Urbifossiella limnaea: one gene and its partner. The protein of the gene in region 2 binds, or shares a complex with, the protein of the main gene of each other region. Links are inferred from orthologs where the notes say so. Each region holds a gene or a part of one and is shown on either strand. Other genes may lie near its edges.

What was found.
Region 1: the proteins of eutC (region 2) and eutB are in contact, whole or in part, in a solved structure (PDB 3ABO), measured with the Escherichia coli proteins. The link is inferred for Urbifossiella limnaea from one-to-one orthologs.

What each region holds. Positions count from the first base shown.
Region 1 is NZ_CP036273.1:139,538-146,223, forward strand. The notes cover bases 2,574-5,569. They hold eutB (ethanolamine ammonia-lyase subunit EutB), read right to left. Parts: upstream 4,767-5,569; coding sequence 3,381-4,766; downstream 2,574-3,380. Other genes in these bases: ETAA1_RS32615 (PPC domain-containing protein), read left to right, coding at 2,574-2,746; ETAA1_RS00645 (DUF433 domain-containing protein), read left to right, coding at 2,798-3,019; ETAA1_RS00650 (DUF5615 family PIN-like protein), read left to right, coding at 3,016-3,363. In the rest of the region: ETAA1_RS00635 (hypothetical protein), read left to right, coding at 1-530; more of ETAA1_RS32615, read left to right, coding at 731-2,573; ETAA1_RS00670 (ISAzo13-like element transposase-related protein), read left to right, coding at 6,461-6,686. UniProt on the Escherichia coli protein: Catalyzes the deamination of various vicinal amino-alcohols to oxo compounds. Allows this organism to utilize ethanolamine as the sole source of nitrogen and carbon in the presence of external vitamin B12.
Region 2 is NZ_CP036273.1:6,513,663-6,520,352, reverse strand. What follows is about bases 2,023-5,022. They hold eutC (ethanolamine ammonia-lyase subunit EutC), read left to right. Parts: upstream 2,023-3,129; coding sequence 3,130-3,915; downstream 3,916-5,022. Other genes in these bases: ETAA1_RS26575 (aminotransferase class IV), read left to right, coding at 4,406-5,022; ETAA1_RS32435 (protein-tyrosine phosphatase family protein), read left to right, coding at 3,912-4,409; ETAA1_RS26585 (amino acid permease), read left to right, coding at 2,023-3,137. In the rest of the region: ETAA1_RS26595 (PQQ-binding-like beta-propeller repeat protein), read left to right, coding at 1-1,198; ETAA1_RS26590 (hypothetical protein), read left to right, coding at 1,198-1,647; more of ETAA1_RS26585, read left to right, coding at 1,668-2,022; more of ETAA1_RS26575, read left to right, coding at 5,023-5,305; serA (phosphoglycerate dehydrogenase), read left to right, coding at 5,374-6,690. UniProt on the Escherichia coli protein: Catalyzes the deamination of various vicinal amino-alcohols to oxo compounds. Ethanolamine ammonia-lyase (EAL) allows bacteria to utilize ethanolamine as the sole source of nitrogen and carbon in the presence of external vitamin B12.

The DNA of each region.
Region 1 (6,686 bases), 6.4 Mb from region 2 along the record:
AGGGGCCGGCCGCCCCGGACCTGTTCCCGACCAAGGTCGGCGCCAAGTGGACGTACAAGATCAACGACCAGGACGTGACCGTCACCGTGTCCGGCACCGAGAAGGTCGGCGACAAGGACGGGTTCAAGTTCGACACCGCGGTCGGCGGCCAGGTGAAGCAGACCGAGGTGTACTACGTCGCCGCCGACGGCGTCTACCGGGCCAAGGTGGGCGACAAGAAGGTGGAGCCGGCCGTCCGCATCCTGGCCCTGCCGGCGAAGAAGGACGCCGCCTGGGACATCGACTCGAAGGTCGGCTCCGAGGGGCTCAAGGGGAAGTTCAAGGTGACCGACGAGAAGGCCAAGGTGAAGGTCGCCGGGGCCGACGTCGAGGCCGTGCTCGTGGAGGCCGTCGACTTCGACGTGGCCGCGACGAAGATCGCCATCAAGCAGTGGTTCGCCCCCGGCAAGGGCGTGGTGAAGGTCGAGTACACGATCCAGGGCACGACCACCACGATGGAGCTGAAGGACTACGCCGAGGCGAAGAAGTAAGCGGCGCGGGCTCTCAGCCCGGAGGGCGTCGGCGAGTAGCCCCGGGTGGAACCCGGGGCGGCCTGCGGCAGAGTCCGTGCGGTTCCGCTCTCCGGATCACCGCCGACGCCCGCCCCGGGTTCCACCCGGGGCTACTCGCCGACGCCCTCCGGGCTCAAATCCGCCGGTCGCTCACCTTTCTCTCCAGCACGGGAACCGCCATGAAGCCCCTCGCCGCGCTCGCCGCGCTCGTGCTGCTCCCTGCGGCCGTTCGCGCGCAGACTTCTTTCCCGATGGTGACGCACGTCACCCCCACCGCGGTGCAGCGCGGCACCACCGCCGAGGTCACCGTCGTCGCGCAGGCCAGCACCCTCGCCGGCGCCCACAAGGTGCTCTTCGACGGCACCGGCGTCAGCGCCGAGCCCGTCGCCGCCGCCGACGCCAAGACCAGCCTGAAGCTCAAGGTGACGGTCGCGGCCGACGCCGCCCCCGGGGTGCGCGAGTTCCGCGTCGCCTGCCCGCACGGCGTCTCGTCGCTCGGCCAGCTGGTCGTCGTGGACGCGCCGGTTGTGCAGGAGGCGCCCGGCAACAACACGCCCGACAAGGCGCAGCCGATCCCCGTGCCGAGCGTCGTGTGCGGCCGCACCGAGGCCGCCGAGAACGTGGACTACTACCGCTTCGCCGCGAAGGCCGGCGCCGTGCTCACGTTCGAGGTCCACGGCGCCCGCATCCAGGACAAGATTCACGACCTCCAGAAGCACGCCGACCCGCTGATCGCCGTGTTCGACGCCACCGGCAAGGAACTCGCCGCCAACGACGACGGCTACTTCGCCGACCCCGTGCTGGAGTTCAAGGCGCCCGCCGACGGCGAGTACCGCGTCGCCGTCCGCGACGCCAAGTTCGACGGCGACGCCCGCTGGACCTACGCCCTCACGGTCACGGACAGGCCGTACGTCCAGCACCTGTTCCCACTCGCGGCGAACCCCGGCAAGCTGACGCCGTTCGCACCCGTCGGCACCGCCCGCCTCGTTCAGCCGCTCTGGCCGCTGACCGTTCCGTCGGAGTCCGGCTTGCGCCTGGTGTCGCTCCCCGGCCCGACCGGACTGACGAACCCGGCCCCGCTCGTGGTGACGCCGCTGCCACTCGTCACCGAGGCCGAGCCGAACGACGACCCGAAGCAGGCCACCCGCGTGGCGATGCCCGGCGGCGCCAACGGCCGCGTCGGCACCCGCGGCGACCTGGACCACTTCGTGTTCGCGGCGCAGAAGGGGAAGGCGGTTCGGCTCGAAGTGCTCGCCCGCCGCTTCGGCACGGTGCTGCGCAGCCGGCTCGACGGCGTGCTCGACGTGATGACGCCGGACGGCAAGGTGCTGATGTCGAACGACGACCTGAACGGCAAGGACCCGGGGCTCGTGTTCGCGCCGCCGGCCGACGGCGACTACGTGGCCCGCGTCCGCGACCTGAACAACCGCGGCTCCGACGCCCACGTCTACTACCTGGAGCTGGCCCCCGCGGCGCCCGACTTCACGATCAAGTGCGACCCGTCGAAGGCGTCGGTCGGCCAGGGCGGGCGCACCGCGTGGTACGTGCAGGTGACGCGCACGAACGGCTTCGCCGGTCCCGTGACCGTGGACGTGGAAGGCTTGCCGAAGGGCGTGACCGCGAGCGCGCTGACGATCCCGCCGGCGATGACGCAGGGGTGCGTGGTGCTGTCGGCCGCGGCCGACGCGAAGCTCGACGCCGCGGCCGTGCGCGTGGTCGGCAAGGCCGACGGGCTGGTGCGGACGGCGGTGCCGGTGGAGGAGATTTACCTCCCCGGCGGCGGCCGCGGCCGGTTCGACGTGGGGATGCCGGCGGTGGCTGTGTGCCGCCCGCTGGACATTTTGGACGTGAAGGTGAAGACGACGCGGGTGGAGCTGAAGCCGGGCGAGGAGGTGAAGCTGGACGTGGAGGTGGTGCGCGCCCCCGGCTACGACAAGACGCTGACGCTGGACGTGCTGTTGCAGCACCTCGGCGGCGTCCACGGCAACCCGCTGCCGCTGGGCGTGACGGTGGTGGGGGCGAAGAGCAAGACGCTGCTGGGCACGGGGAGCGTGGGTCACATCGTGCTGCGGGCGGCGCCGGACGCGGCCGCGTGTGCGGACGTGCCGGTGTGCGTGCAGGCGTACGTGCCGATCAACTTCGTGGTGAAGACCGGCTACGCCAGCGCGCCGGTGCTGCTGACGGTGCGGCGGTGAACGCGATGCTGTCGTCGATGTAGAATGCGGTACGATCCGCGGAGGCGTTCAATGGTGGCGGACGATCGGATCACGTTCAATCCGCTCCAGTGCGGCGGGCGGCCGTGCGTGCGCGGGATGCGCATCCGCGTCAGCGACGTGCTCGACCTCCTCGCCGCCGGCCTGTCGCACGCCGACGTGGTCGCCGAACTGCCCGACCTCGAACCGGCCGACGTGGTCGCCTGCCTGCGGTACGCCAGCGCCCTCACCGCCCGGCCGGAGGCCGCCGCGTGACGGTCTGGCTGGATGCGCACCTGTCGCCGGCCCTGGCGCCGTGGCTGGCCGCAACGTTCGGGGTGACGGCGACGGCCGTCCGTGACCTCGGCCTGCGCGACGCGCTCGACCCGCCGATCTTCGACGCCGCGCGGGCGGCCGGGGCAGTCGTGATGACGAAGGACGCCGACTTCGCGGAAATGGTCGGCCGACTCGGGACACCGCCCCAGGTGGTCTGGCTCCGGTGCGGGAACACGTCGAACGCCGCGCTTCGGACTCTCTTGACCGCCGAGTTTCCCGCGGCGATGGCGCAACTCGCCGCGGGCGTTCCGCTCGTCGAGGTCGGAGCCCCCGGCGTTCCCTGACGGTCGCCGCACGCCCCTCAGCCGCCCAACGCCGACAGGTGCGCCAGCAGCGCCGGCCGCGCGGCGGCCGGCGCCAGCCGGCCGGCGCGGAACACCCCGCGCGCCTCCAGCCACGCCGCGAACTCCGGCGCCGGGTGCAGCCCGAACAGCTCCCGCACCGTCGCCGCGTCGTGGTAGCTCGTGCTCTGGTAGTTCAGCATCACGTCGTCGGCACACGGCACCCCCATCACGTAGTTGCACCCCGCCGCTGCCAGCAACAGCAGCAGGTTGTCCGCCGAGTTCTGGTCGGCGTCGGCGTGGTTCGTGTAGCACACGTCCACGCCGATCGGGAGCCCGAGCAGCTTGCCGACGAAGTGATCTTCCAGGCCGGCCCGCACGATCTGGCGCTCGTCTGCCAGGTACTCGGGGCCGATGAACCCCACCACGCTGTTCACCAGGAACGGGTCGAACGCCCGCGCCACGCCCTGCGCCCGTGCCTCCAGCGTCAGCTGGTCGATCCCGCCGTGCGCGTCCGCCGACAGGGCGCTCCCCTGCCCCGTCTCGAAGTACGTCACCTGGTCGCCGACCCAGCTCACCGCGCGGCCGCGGTGCGACTCGCGCACGCGCTCCAGTCCTTCCTTTAGCATCGCCGGCGTGACGCCAAAGCTGCGGTTCGCCGCCTCCGTCCCCGCGACCGACTGGAACAGCAGATCGACCGGCGCCCCGCGCTCCAGCGCCGCCAGCTGCGTCGTGACGTGCGACAGCACGCAGTGCTGCGTCGGCGCCCCGGTCACGTCGATGAGGCGGTCGAGGGCGCGGAGGACCGCCGCGACGGTGTCCACGGACTCGGTGGCCGGGTTCACGCCGATCACCGCGTCGCCGCAGCCGTAGCACAGGCCGTCGATCGCGGCGAGGAGGATGCCGCCGACGTCGTCGGTCGGGTGGTTCGGCTGCACCCGCACGCCGAACACGCCGCGTTCGCCGAGCGTGTTCCGGCAGCGCGTCACGACGCGAATCTTCGCCGCGACGTAGACGAGCTCCTTGTTCCCCATCAGCTTCGCCACCGCCGCCGCGACCTCGGGCGTGATCGCGCGGTGCAGGCCGGCCAGTGCGGCCCCGTCGGTGCGGTGGTCGAGGAGGAACTCGCGGAAGCCGCCGACGGTGAGGGAGCGCAGCGGCGCGAACGCCCCGCGGTCGTGGCCGGCGGCAAGGAGGCGGGTCACGTCGTCGTCGATCAGCGGCGTGTCGGCGATGTCGCCGAGGGGGACGTCGGCGAGGGCCAGCTTGGCGGCGACGCGCTCGCGCTCGGAGCGCGCGGCGAGGCCGGCGAGGGCGTCGCCGGACTTCGCCTCGTTGGCCTTCGCCAGCAGGTCGCGCAGGTCGGGGAAGACGAACCGCTCCCCGCGGACGACGTGGGCGTACATGTGGCCCCCTTCGCGACACCCGCAGCCGAGTCGGGCGAGTGGCCCCCGACAGCCAGGCGCCGTGCCGTATAACTTCCCGATGCAGAAGCGGTCTCGCTGATGCACACCATGCGCACGATGCATGAAAACTAGGGGTTTTCGAGGCCGGCGGCCCGATCGAGGTGCGTCGTCAGAGTCGGTTTTGCACCCCGCGCACGCACTTCCGTGTCAATTCCGTGCTCGTGTCGCTAGCCCTTCGTTACGAAGTGGTAGAGAGGCCAGCGGACAAGCGGTGACGCTTGAAATGCCTCGGACGAGACGCCGGCGGCCGCTCAGAACCGCTTGCGGATTAATTTGACGAGCTCCACCGGCATGCTCATCAGCGACACGACCAGCAGCACCAGCCCGTCGAGGGCCATGTGCCAGGGCATGTCGCCGAACATCCCTGATCTTCCCGAAGAAAAATGGAGTCGAAGTTAACGGTGGGTCTGGTGGTACGTCCGCTCGAACTCCTCGGGGGACACGGACCCCAGGGAGGAGTGGCGGCGGACGCGGTTGTAGAACACTTCCAGGTACTCGAGGATCACGGCCTGGGCGTCCTCCCGGGTGGCGAACATCGTGCCCGGCGCGATCCCGACCTCGCACTTCAGCCGGCCGAAGAAGCTCTCGACCGGGGCGTTATCCCAACACTGCCCCACCCCGCTCATGCTGCACACGATCCCGGCCCCGGTGAGGACGCGTTGGTAGTGCTCGCTCGCGTACTGGCTCCCGCGGTCCGAGTGCGCGAGCAGCCCGACCCCGGGACGGCGGCGGGCCAACGCCAACTCCAGGGCGTCCACGACCAGCCGGCTCTCCATCGTCGCCGCCATGCTCCACCCCACGATCATCCGGCTGAACAGGTCCTCGACGACGGCCAGGTACACCCACCCCTCGCGGGTCGGGACGTAGGTGATGTCGGCCGACCAGGCGGCGTTCGGGCGGGCCGGCGTGAAGTCCCGGTCGAGTCGGTTGTCGGCGACCGGGTGGGCGTGCCCCGAGTCCGTCGTCCGCACGAACCGACGCGGCGTTCTCGCCCGGATTTCGTGGGCCGTCATGAGCTTGGCCACGGCGTTCTCCGAGCACGCCTGACCCCGGGCGTTCAACTCGGCGGTCATGCGCGGGCTGCCGTACCGCTCCCTCACCTCGGCGTGGACCTCCCGGATCGCCGCGACCAGCTCCCGCCGCCGCTGCTCGGCCGCGCTGTCGGCCCGTGACGCCCAGGCGTAGTACCCGCTGGCCGACACCTCCAGGGCGTCGCACATCCACCCGACCGGCCACTCGGCGGCGTGGTCGGCGACGAACCGGAACGTCAGGTCGGCGGGTTGGCGAAGTACGCGGCGGCTTTTTTTAACAAGTCCCGCTCGGCACGAAGTCGTGCGTTCTCGGCGCGGAGTTGGCGGAGCTCCTCGTCGGCCGGGGACGGGTTGCCGTGCCCCGGGAAGGCGGCGTCGCCGCGACCCCGGTGGGCCTTCCGCCACTCGTGGAGGACGTTCTCGTTGACCCCGAGGCGGCGTGCGGCCTCGGCGACGGAGAGCTTCTGGTCGGTGATCATCTTTACCGCGCGGAGCTTGAACTCGGCGGTGTACGTCGCACGCAGTCGGGCCATCGGTGTACTCCTCCTCGGAGCATACACCGTTAACTTCGACTCCACGAAACTTGGGGAGGGTCAGGTGAAGGTGGGTGACTTCTCCCGCGGTGGTGAGGGCCGGGCGGCGGAGGGGGTGAGGGCGCTCAATCACGACATGTCCCCCGAGGCGGTGCTGGTGCCGTTCGGGGTGCTGGAGTTGAACCGCGGGGCGGTGCCGATCCACCAGCCGTGGTTCCTGTTCGGCCGCTCGCGAGAGACGAGCGACTTCCTGGCCGACGGCCTCGACCTCTGGTGGCAGGAGCGGAAGGCGGTCC
Region 2 (6,690 bases):
CGACCCGCCGACCACCTGGGGGCCGGACACCAACATCCGCTGGAAGACGCCGCTGACCGGCCGCGGCAGCGCCACGCCGATCGTGTGGGACGACCGCATCTTCCTCCTCGCCGCGGAGAAGACCGACCGCAAGGCGACGCCCGCCGAGCTGCCGGTGCCCGATCCCGGGTTCGAGCGAAAGACGGAAGCGCCGACGCACTTCTACCGGTTCCGCGTCACCTGCTTCGACCGCGCCACGGGCCGCGTGCGGTGGGAACACGTCGCCGCCGAGAAGGTGCCGCACGAGGGGCACCACGTCACGCACTCCTACGCCGCCGGCTCGCCCACCACCGACGGCCAGCGCCTGTACGCCTCGTTCGGCTCGGCCGGCACCTTCTGCTACGACCTCGACGGCAAGCTGCTGTGGTCCCGCGACCTCGGCCGCCTCAACACCCGCCTCGGCTGGGGCGAAGCCGTCACGCCCGTGATCCACGGCGACGCGCTGGTCGTGAACCACGACCAGGAGGCGAACGGCAAGCTGTTCTGCCTCGACGCGAAGACCGGCGCCACGCGGTGGGCCGCGCCGCGCGAGGAGAAGACGACGTGGAGCACGCCGCTGGTGACGGAGCACGGCGGCCGCACGGTGGTGGTGGCGAACGGCACGACCCGCGTCCGCGCCTACGACCTGGCGAGCGGCGCCGAGCTGTGGTCGGGCGGCACGATGACGACGAACCCGATCCCGTCGCCGGTGCGGGTCGGCGACGCGGCGGTGGCGATGGCCGGGTACGGCAAGTCGGTGATCCTGTCGCTGCCGCTCGCGTCGCGCGGCGAGCTGGGGGCGGAGCCGAAGGGGAACTGGCGCCGCGCCGCCGGGGCGCCGTACGTGCCGTCGCCGCTGCTGATGAGCGGCCGGCTCACCTTCACGCAGGCGAACGACTCGCTGCTGAGCGTGCTGGACGCGGCCACGGGGAAGGTGCTGCTCGACCGCGAGCGGGTGCCGGGGGCGCGGACGTTCTACGCCTCGCCGGTCGGCGCCGCGGGGCGGGTGTACCTCACCGACCGCACCGGCACGACGGTCGTGCTGAAGGACGGCGCCGCGATGGAGGTGCTGGCGACGAACGTGCTGAACGACCCGATCGACGCCAGCCCGGCGGCGGTGGGGCGCGAACTGTTCCTGCGCGGGGAGAAGTACCTGTACTGCGTCGCGGGGCGCGACTGATGCCCGACGTGAACCCGTGGTGGCTCGCGGCCGGGCTCGTGCCGCTGGCGCTGGCGGCGCGGTGGCTGTGGCACCTCGGCCGGGCCGTGCAGGTGGAGCGGGCGCGCGAGCTGTTCCGCCTCCAGCACGAGCGGTTCGAGGAGCACCTGCTGAAAGCCGCCGCCGCGACCGGCAAGCCGCGCGGGCTGACGTGGGTGGCGTGCCTCATCACCGGCGACGCGGTGCTGGCGCGAACCGCCGGCGGCATCGTGGCGCTCGTGCCGGTCGAGGTGCGGTTCGAGCCCGAGGCCGACTCGGACATGGCGGAGAACCCGATGGCGCGCGAGCCGCGGCCGGCGACGGCCGTGTTCAGCTTCGCGCGCGGCGGCTGGCACACCGACGGGCGGGTGGTGTTCAACCTCGACCCGGCGAAGGCGGCCGCCACGTTCGGCGCGGCGGTAATCGACTGACCCCGTAACCCCGGACCCGCATGACGCCCGACGACGACGCCCGCACGCTCCGCCGCATGGGCTACGCGCAGGAGCTGGCCCGCTGCCTCGGCGGGTTCTCGAACTTCGCCATCTCGCTTTCGATCATCTGCGTCCTCGCCGGCGGCCTCACCTCGTTCCACGTCGGGTTCTGCTCCGTCGGCGGCGTCGCCGTCGGCGTCGGCTGGCCGCTGATGTGCCTGCTGTCGCTGGCGGTCGCGGCCACGATGGGGCAGGTCGCCAGCGCCTTCCCGACGGCCGGCGGCCTGTACCACTGGGCGTCCGTCCTCGGCGGCCGCGGCTGGGGGTGGGCCACCGCCTGGTTCAACCTCGCCGGCCTCGTCACCGTCCTCGCCGCGATCAACGTCGGCACCTTCCGCTTCGCCGCGGCCGCGTTCGACCCGGCGTTCGACGCCGCCGACCCGGCCGGGTTGCGGCTGCAATTCCTCGTCGTCGCGCTCATGACGGCGTCGCAGGCGGCGGTGAACCACCTCGGCATCCGCGTCACCCGCGTCCTCACCGACTTCAGCGGCTGGTGGATTCTCGCCGCGTCCGCGGCGCTGACGCTGGCGCTGCTCGCCTACGCGCCGTCGCTCGACTTCGTGCGCCTCCTGACGGTGACGAACTACAGCGGCGAGGCGGGCGGGAACGTGTGGCCGGAGACGGGCTCGCTCGCGCTGCTGTTCACGCTCGGGCTGCTGCTGCCGGCGTACACCATCACCGGGTTCGACGCCTCGGCCCACGCCGCGGAGGAGACGGTTCACGCGGCGGACGCGGTGCCGCGCGGCATCGTGCGGTCGGTGCTGGTGTCGGGCGTCGCGGGGTGGGTGATGCTCTGCGCCGTGGTGTTGGCGATGCCGGACCCGGACGCGGCCGCGGTGCTCGGCGAGAAGGCGTTCGCGCACACGCTGACGGCGGCGGTGCCGGGCTGGCTGGCGACGGCGCTGTTCGGCGCGGCGGTGGTGGCGCAGTACCTGTGCGGGCTGGCGACGGTCACGTCGGCGTCGCGGATGGCGTTCGCGTTCGCACGGGACGGCGGGATGCCGTTCCACGCGGCCGTGCGGTGGGTGTCGCCGCGGTTCCAGACGCCGCCGGTCGCGGTGTGGGGCGTGGCCGTGGCGGCGGTCGCGTTCACCGCGTACACCCCGGTGTACACCACCATCACGGCGGTGTGCGTGATCTTCCTGTACGTCTCGTACGTGGTGCCGACGGCGATCGGGCTGCTGGCGCACGGCCGGTGGTGGACGGCGTTCGGCCCGTGGACGCTCGGCATCTGGTACCGGCCGCTGGCGGTGGTGAGCGTCGTCGCGTGCGTCGGGCTCATCGTCGTCGGCGTGCAGCCGCCGAACGACCAGGCCGCGTACGTGGTGCTTGGCATGGTGGCGCTGCTGACGGTCGGCTGGTTCGGCCACGCCCGCCGCACCTTCCCCGGCCCGCCGCGCGGCGTCCTGACCGGGGGCCGCGATGAGTGACGCCCCGCTGTCACCGCTCGATCCGGTGGCGGAACTGCTGGCGCGAACGCCGGCGCGGGTGCTCGCCGGCCGCGCCGGGCCGGGCTACCGCACCGCGACGTGGCTGCAACTCCGCGAGGACCACGCCGCCGCCCGCGACGCGGTTCACGCCGAGCTGGACCTGGACCGCCTCGGGCCGCTGGTGGACGAGTACCGACTGTTCGCCGTGAACACCCACGCCGGCTCGCGCACCGAGTTCCTGACGCGCCCCGACCTCGGCCGCCGGCTCGACGGCGCGGCGAGGGAGCGCGTCACGGCCGAGTGCCCGCGCGGGGCCGACCTCCAGGTCGTGATCGGCGACGGCCTGTCGGCGACGGCGGTGGCCGCACAGGTGCCGGCGCTGCTGCCGCTGCTGGCGGCGGCGGCGGCGGCGCGCGGCTGGACGTTCGGCCGGCCGTTCGCGGTCTGGAACTGCCGGGTCGGCGTCCTGAACGACGTGGGCGAGTTGCTCGATCCGGCGGTCGTGGTGCTGCTGATCGGCGAGCGGCCGGGCCTGGCGACGGCCGAGAGCTTGAGCGCCTACCTGGCGTACCGTCCGCGGCCGGGCCACACCGACGCCGACCGCAATCTTGTGTCGAACGTCCACGCCCGCGGCGTGTCGCCGGCCGACGCGGCGCGGCGCGTGGCGGCGCTGGCCGCCGCCGTGACCCGCGCCGGCGCCAGCGGCGTTGGCGTGAAGGAGGAGCTGCCGGGGTTGGCCGCTACAATTCCTCCGCCGCACCCGGGGGAACTGCCGTGATCTACCGCATCACCGAGGCGCTGTCGGTCGGCCGTTTCCCGCCCGCCGACTGGACGGCGCCTCTCCTGGCCCGCGGCGTCACGCACGTCGTCAACGTGTCCGGCCGGCCGAGCGAGGTCGCGGCCGGCGACGGCGCGTTCCGCGAGGTCGCCTGGTTCCCCCTCGACGACAGCCGCCGCATCCCCACCAGCACCGCGCTGCACGTCCTCGACGAGCTGCACCGCATGGCGACGCAGCCCGGGGCGCACGTCTACGTCCACTGCGGCGGCGGCTGCTACCGCGGCCCCACCGCGCTCTGGCTCTACCTCGTCGCCTGCGGCGCCGACCCCGACGCCGTCCGCGAGGAGGTCGTGGCGCGCGCGCCCGACGCCAGCCCCGGCCCCCCGAGCATGGTCGGCCCCGACCTGATTCTCGAAGTTCAGCGGCACGGCCGAACGCACTTCCTGCCGCACCCGCGCCCGGAGGTGCTCGCCCTCGTTCCGGTGCCGACGTGACCGTCGCCTACCTGAACGGCCGCTTCATCCCGTTCGCGGAAGCGAGTTTGCCGCTGCACGATGCCGGGTTCGTGTCCGGCGCCACCGTCGTGGACAACGCCCGCACCTACGGCCGCCGCCTGTTCCGCTGGGCCGACCACCTCGCGCGCTTCCGCCGCGACTGCGCCGCCTGCTACGTCCCCCTCGCCGCCACGGACGACGAGCTGACCGCGATCGCCACGGAGTTGGTGGCGCGGAACGGAGTGCTCCTCCCGGCCGACGGCGAGTTGCAGGTGGTGACGTTCGCCACGCCGGGGCCGCTCGGGTTCTACGTCGGCGAACCCACGAACGGCCCGCCGACGCTCGGGATGGTGACCTACCCGGTGCCCGCGCGCTACGCCCGCTTCGCAGAGGAGGGCGTGGTGCTGGCCGTGGCCGGGACGCAGACGACGCAGGCGGAAGACCTGCTGCCGCCGCGGGTGAAGCACCGCAGCCGGATGCTGTGGCACGTCGCCGAGCGGACCGTCCGCGGGTGGGCCGACGCCGACGCGGTGCCGGCGGTCGAGACGCAGGACGGGGTGCTCGACACGCCGATCGGTGGCGTCTTCAGCGTGGCCTTGGGGGCGGTGTACTTCCCGCCCGACGGGGCGGCGCTGGACAGCATCTCGTTGCGGGTCGCGGCCGAGTTGCTCGGCAGGCTCGGCGTCCCGGTCCGGAAGGAGCCCGGCGTCTCGATCGCGCGGCTCGCCGGCGGGGCGGCCACGGAGCTGATCCTGTGCGGCAGCGGGTGCGGCCCGGTCGGCGTGCGGGGCTTCGCGCGGGGGCCGGGCCAGTCGCGCGCGTTCCCGGTAGCGGGGCCGGTGCTAACGCGGTTGCGGGCGGCGTGGGCGGAGGAAGTGGCGGCGGGCGGCGGGTGAAGCGGCGTCGCCGCGGCCCGCGCCGTACAACAACAGCCGCTCTCCTTCCCGCGAGGAACCCGACCGCCATGCCGCGCGTCCTGATCGCCGACAAGCTCGAACCCGCCGGACTCGAACTCCTCAGGGCCGCCGGCATCGACGCCGAGACCCGCCTGGGCCTGAAAGGCGCCGACCTCGCCGCCGCCCTCCGCGAGTTCGACGCCGCCATCGTCCGCTCGCAACCCAAGGTGACCGCCGAGGCGCTGGAGAACCCGGGCAAGCTCCGGGCCATCGCCCGCGCCGGCGTCGGCGTGGACAACATCGACGTGGCCGCCGCCACCCGCCGCGGCATCGTCGTGATGAACACCCCCGGCGGCAACACCGTGTCGGCCGCCGAGCACACGGTGGCGCTGATGTTCGCCGTGGCCCGCAAGGTGGCCGCCGCCGACGCCGTCATGAAGGCCGGCGGGTGGGACCGCAACAAGTTCGTCGGCAGCCAGCTCGCCGGCAAGACGCTCGCTGTCGTCGGCCTCGGCCGCATCGGCCGCGAGGTCGCCCGCCGCGCCGTCGGCCTCGACATGACCGTCGTGGCGCTCGACCCGTTCGTCACCGCCGCGAAGGCCGCGGAGCTCGGGCTGCGGACCGTCAACTCGCTCGACGAGCTGCTGCCGCTCGCCGACTTCCTCACGATCCACGTTCCCGCCACCGCCGAGACGAAGGGACTGGTCGGCGCCCGCGAACTGGGCCTGATGAAGAAGACCGCCGTCGTGCTGAACGTCGCCCGGGGCGGCATCATCGACGAGTCGGCGCTCGCCGCGGCGCTCAAGGCCGGCACCATCGGCGGCGCCGGCGTGGACGTGTTCACCGCCGAGCCGACCACCGCCGACCAGCCGCTGCTGACGGCGCCGAACGTCGTGCTCACGCCGCACCTCGGGGCGAGCACGGTCGAGGCGCAGGAGAACGTCGCCGTCGAGGCGGCGCAGCTGATCGCCGACTTCCTGCTCAAGGGGCAGGTGGCCAACGCCGTGAACGCGCCGAGCGTGGACCCGCGCGAGCTGGCCGAGGTGCGGCCGTACGTCGACCTGGCGCGGCGGCTCGGCCTCCTGCACGCGCAGCTGACGCACGGTGCCGTCCGCAAGGCGACGCTGACGTATAAGGGCGACCTGGCCGGGAAGAAGACGCGACTTCTGACGGCCGCCTTCACCGCGGGGCTGCTGGAGTACCGGCTGAGCGGCGTGAACCTGGTGAACGCCGAGGTGTTCGCCCGGGAGCGCGGCATCGAGCTGGCCGAGTCGAGCAACCCGAGGAAGGGCGACTTCGCGGCGCTGATGCACACCGAGGTGGAGAGCGAGGGCGGCACGAGCGTCGCGGCCGGGACGCTGTTCGGCGACCAGTACGTGCGGCTC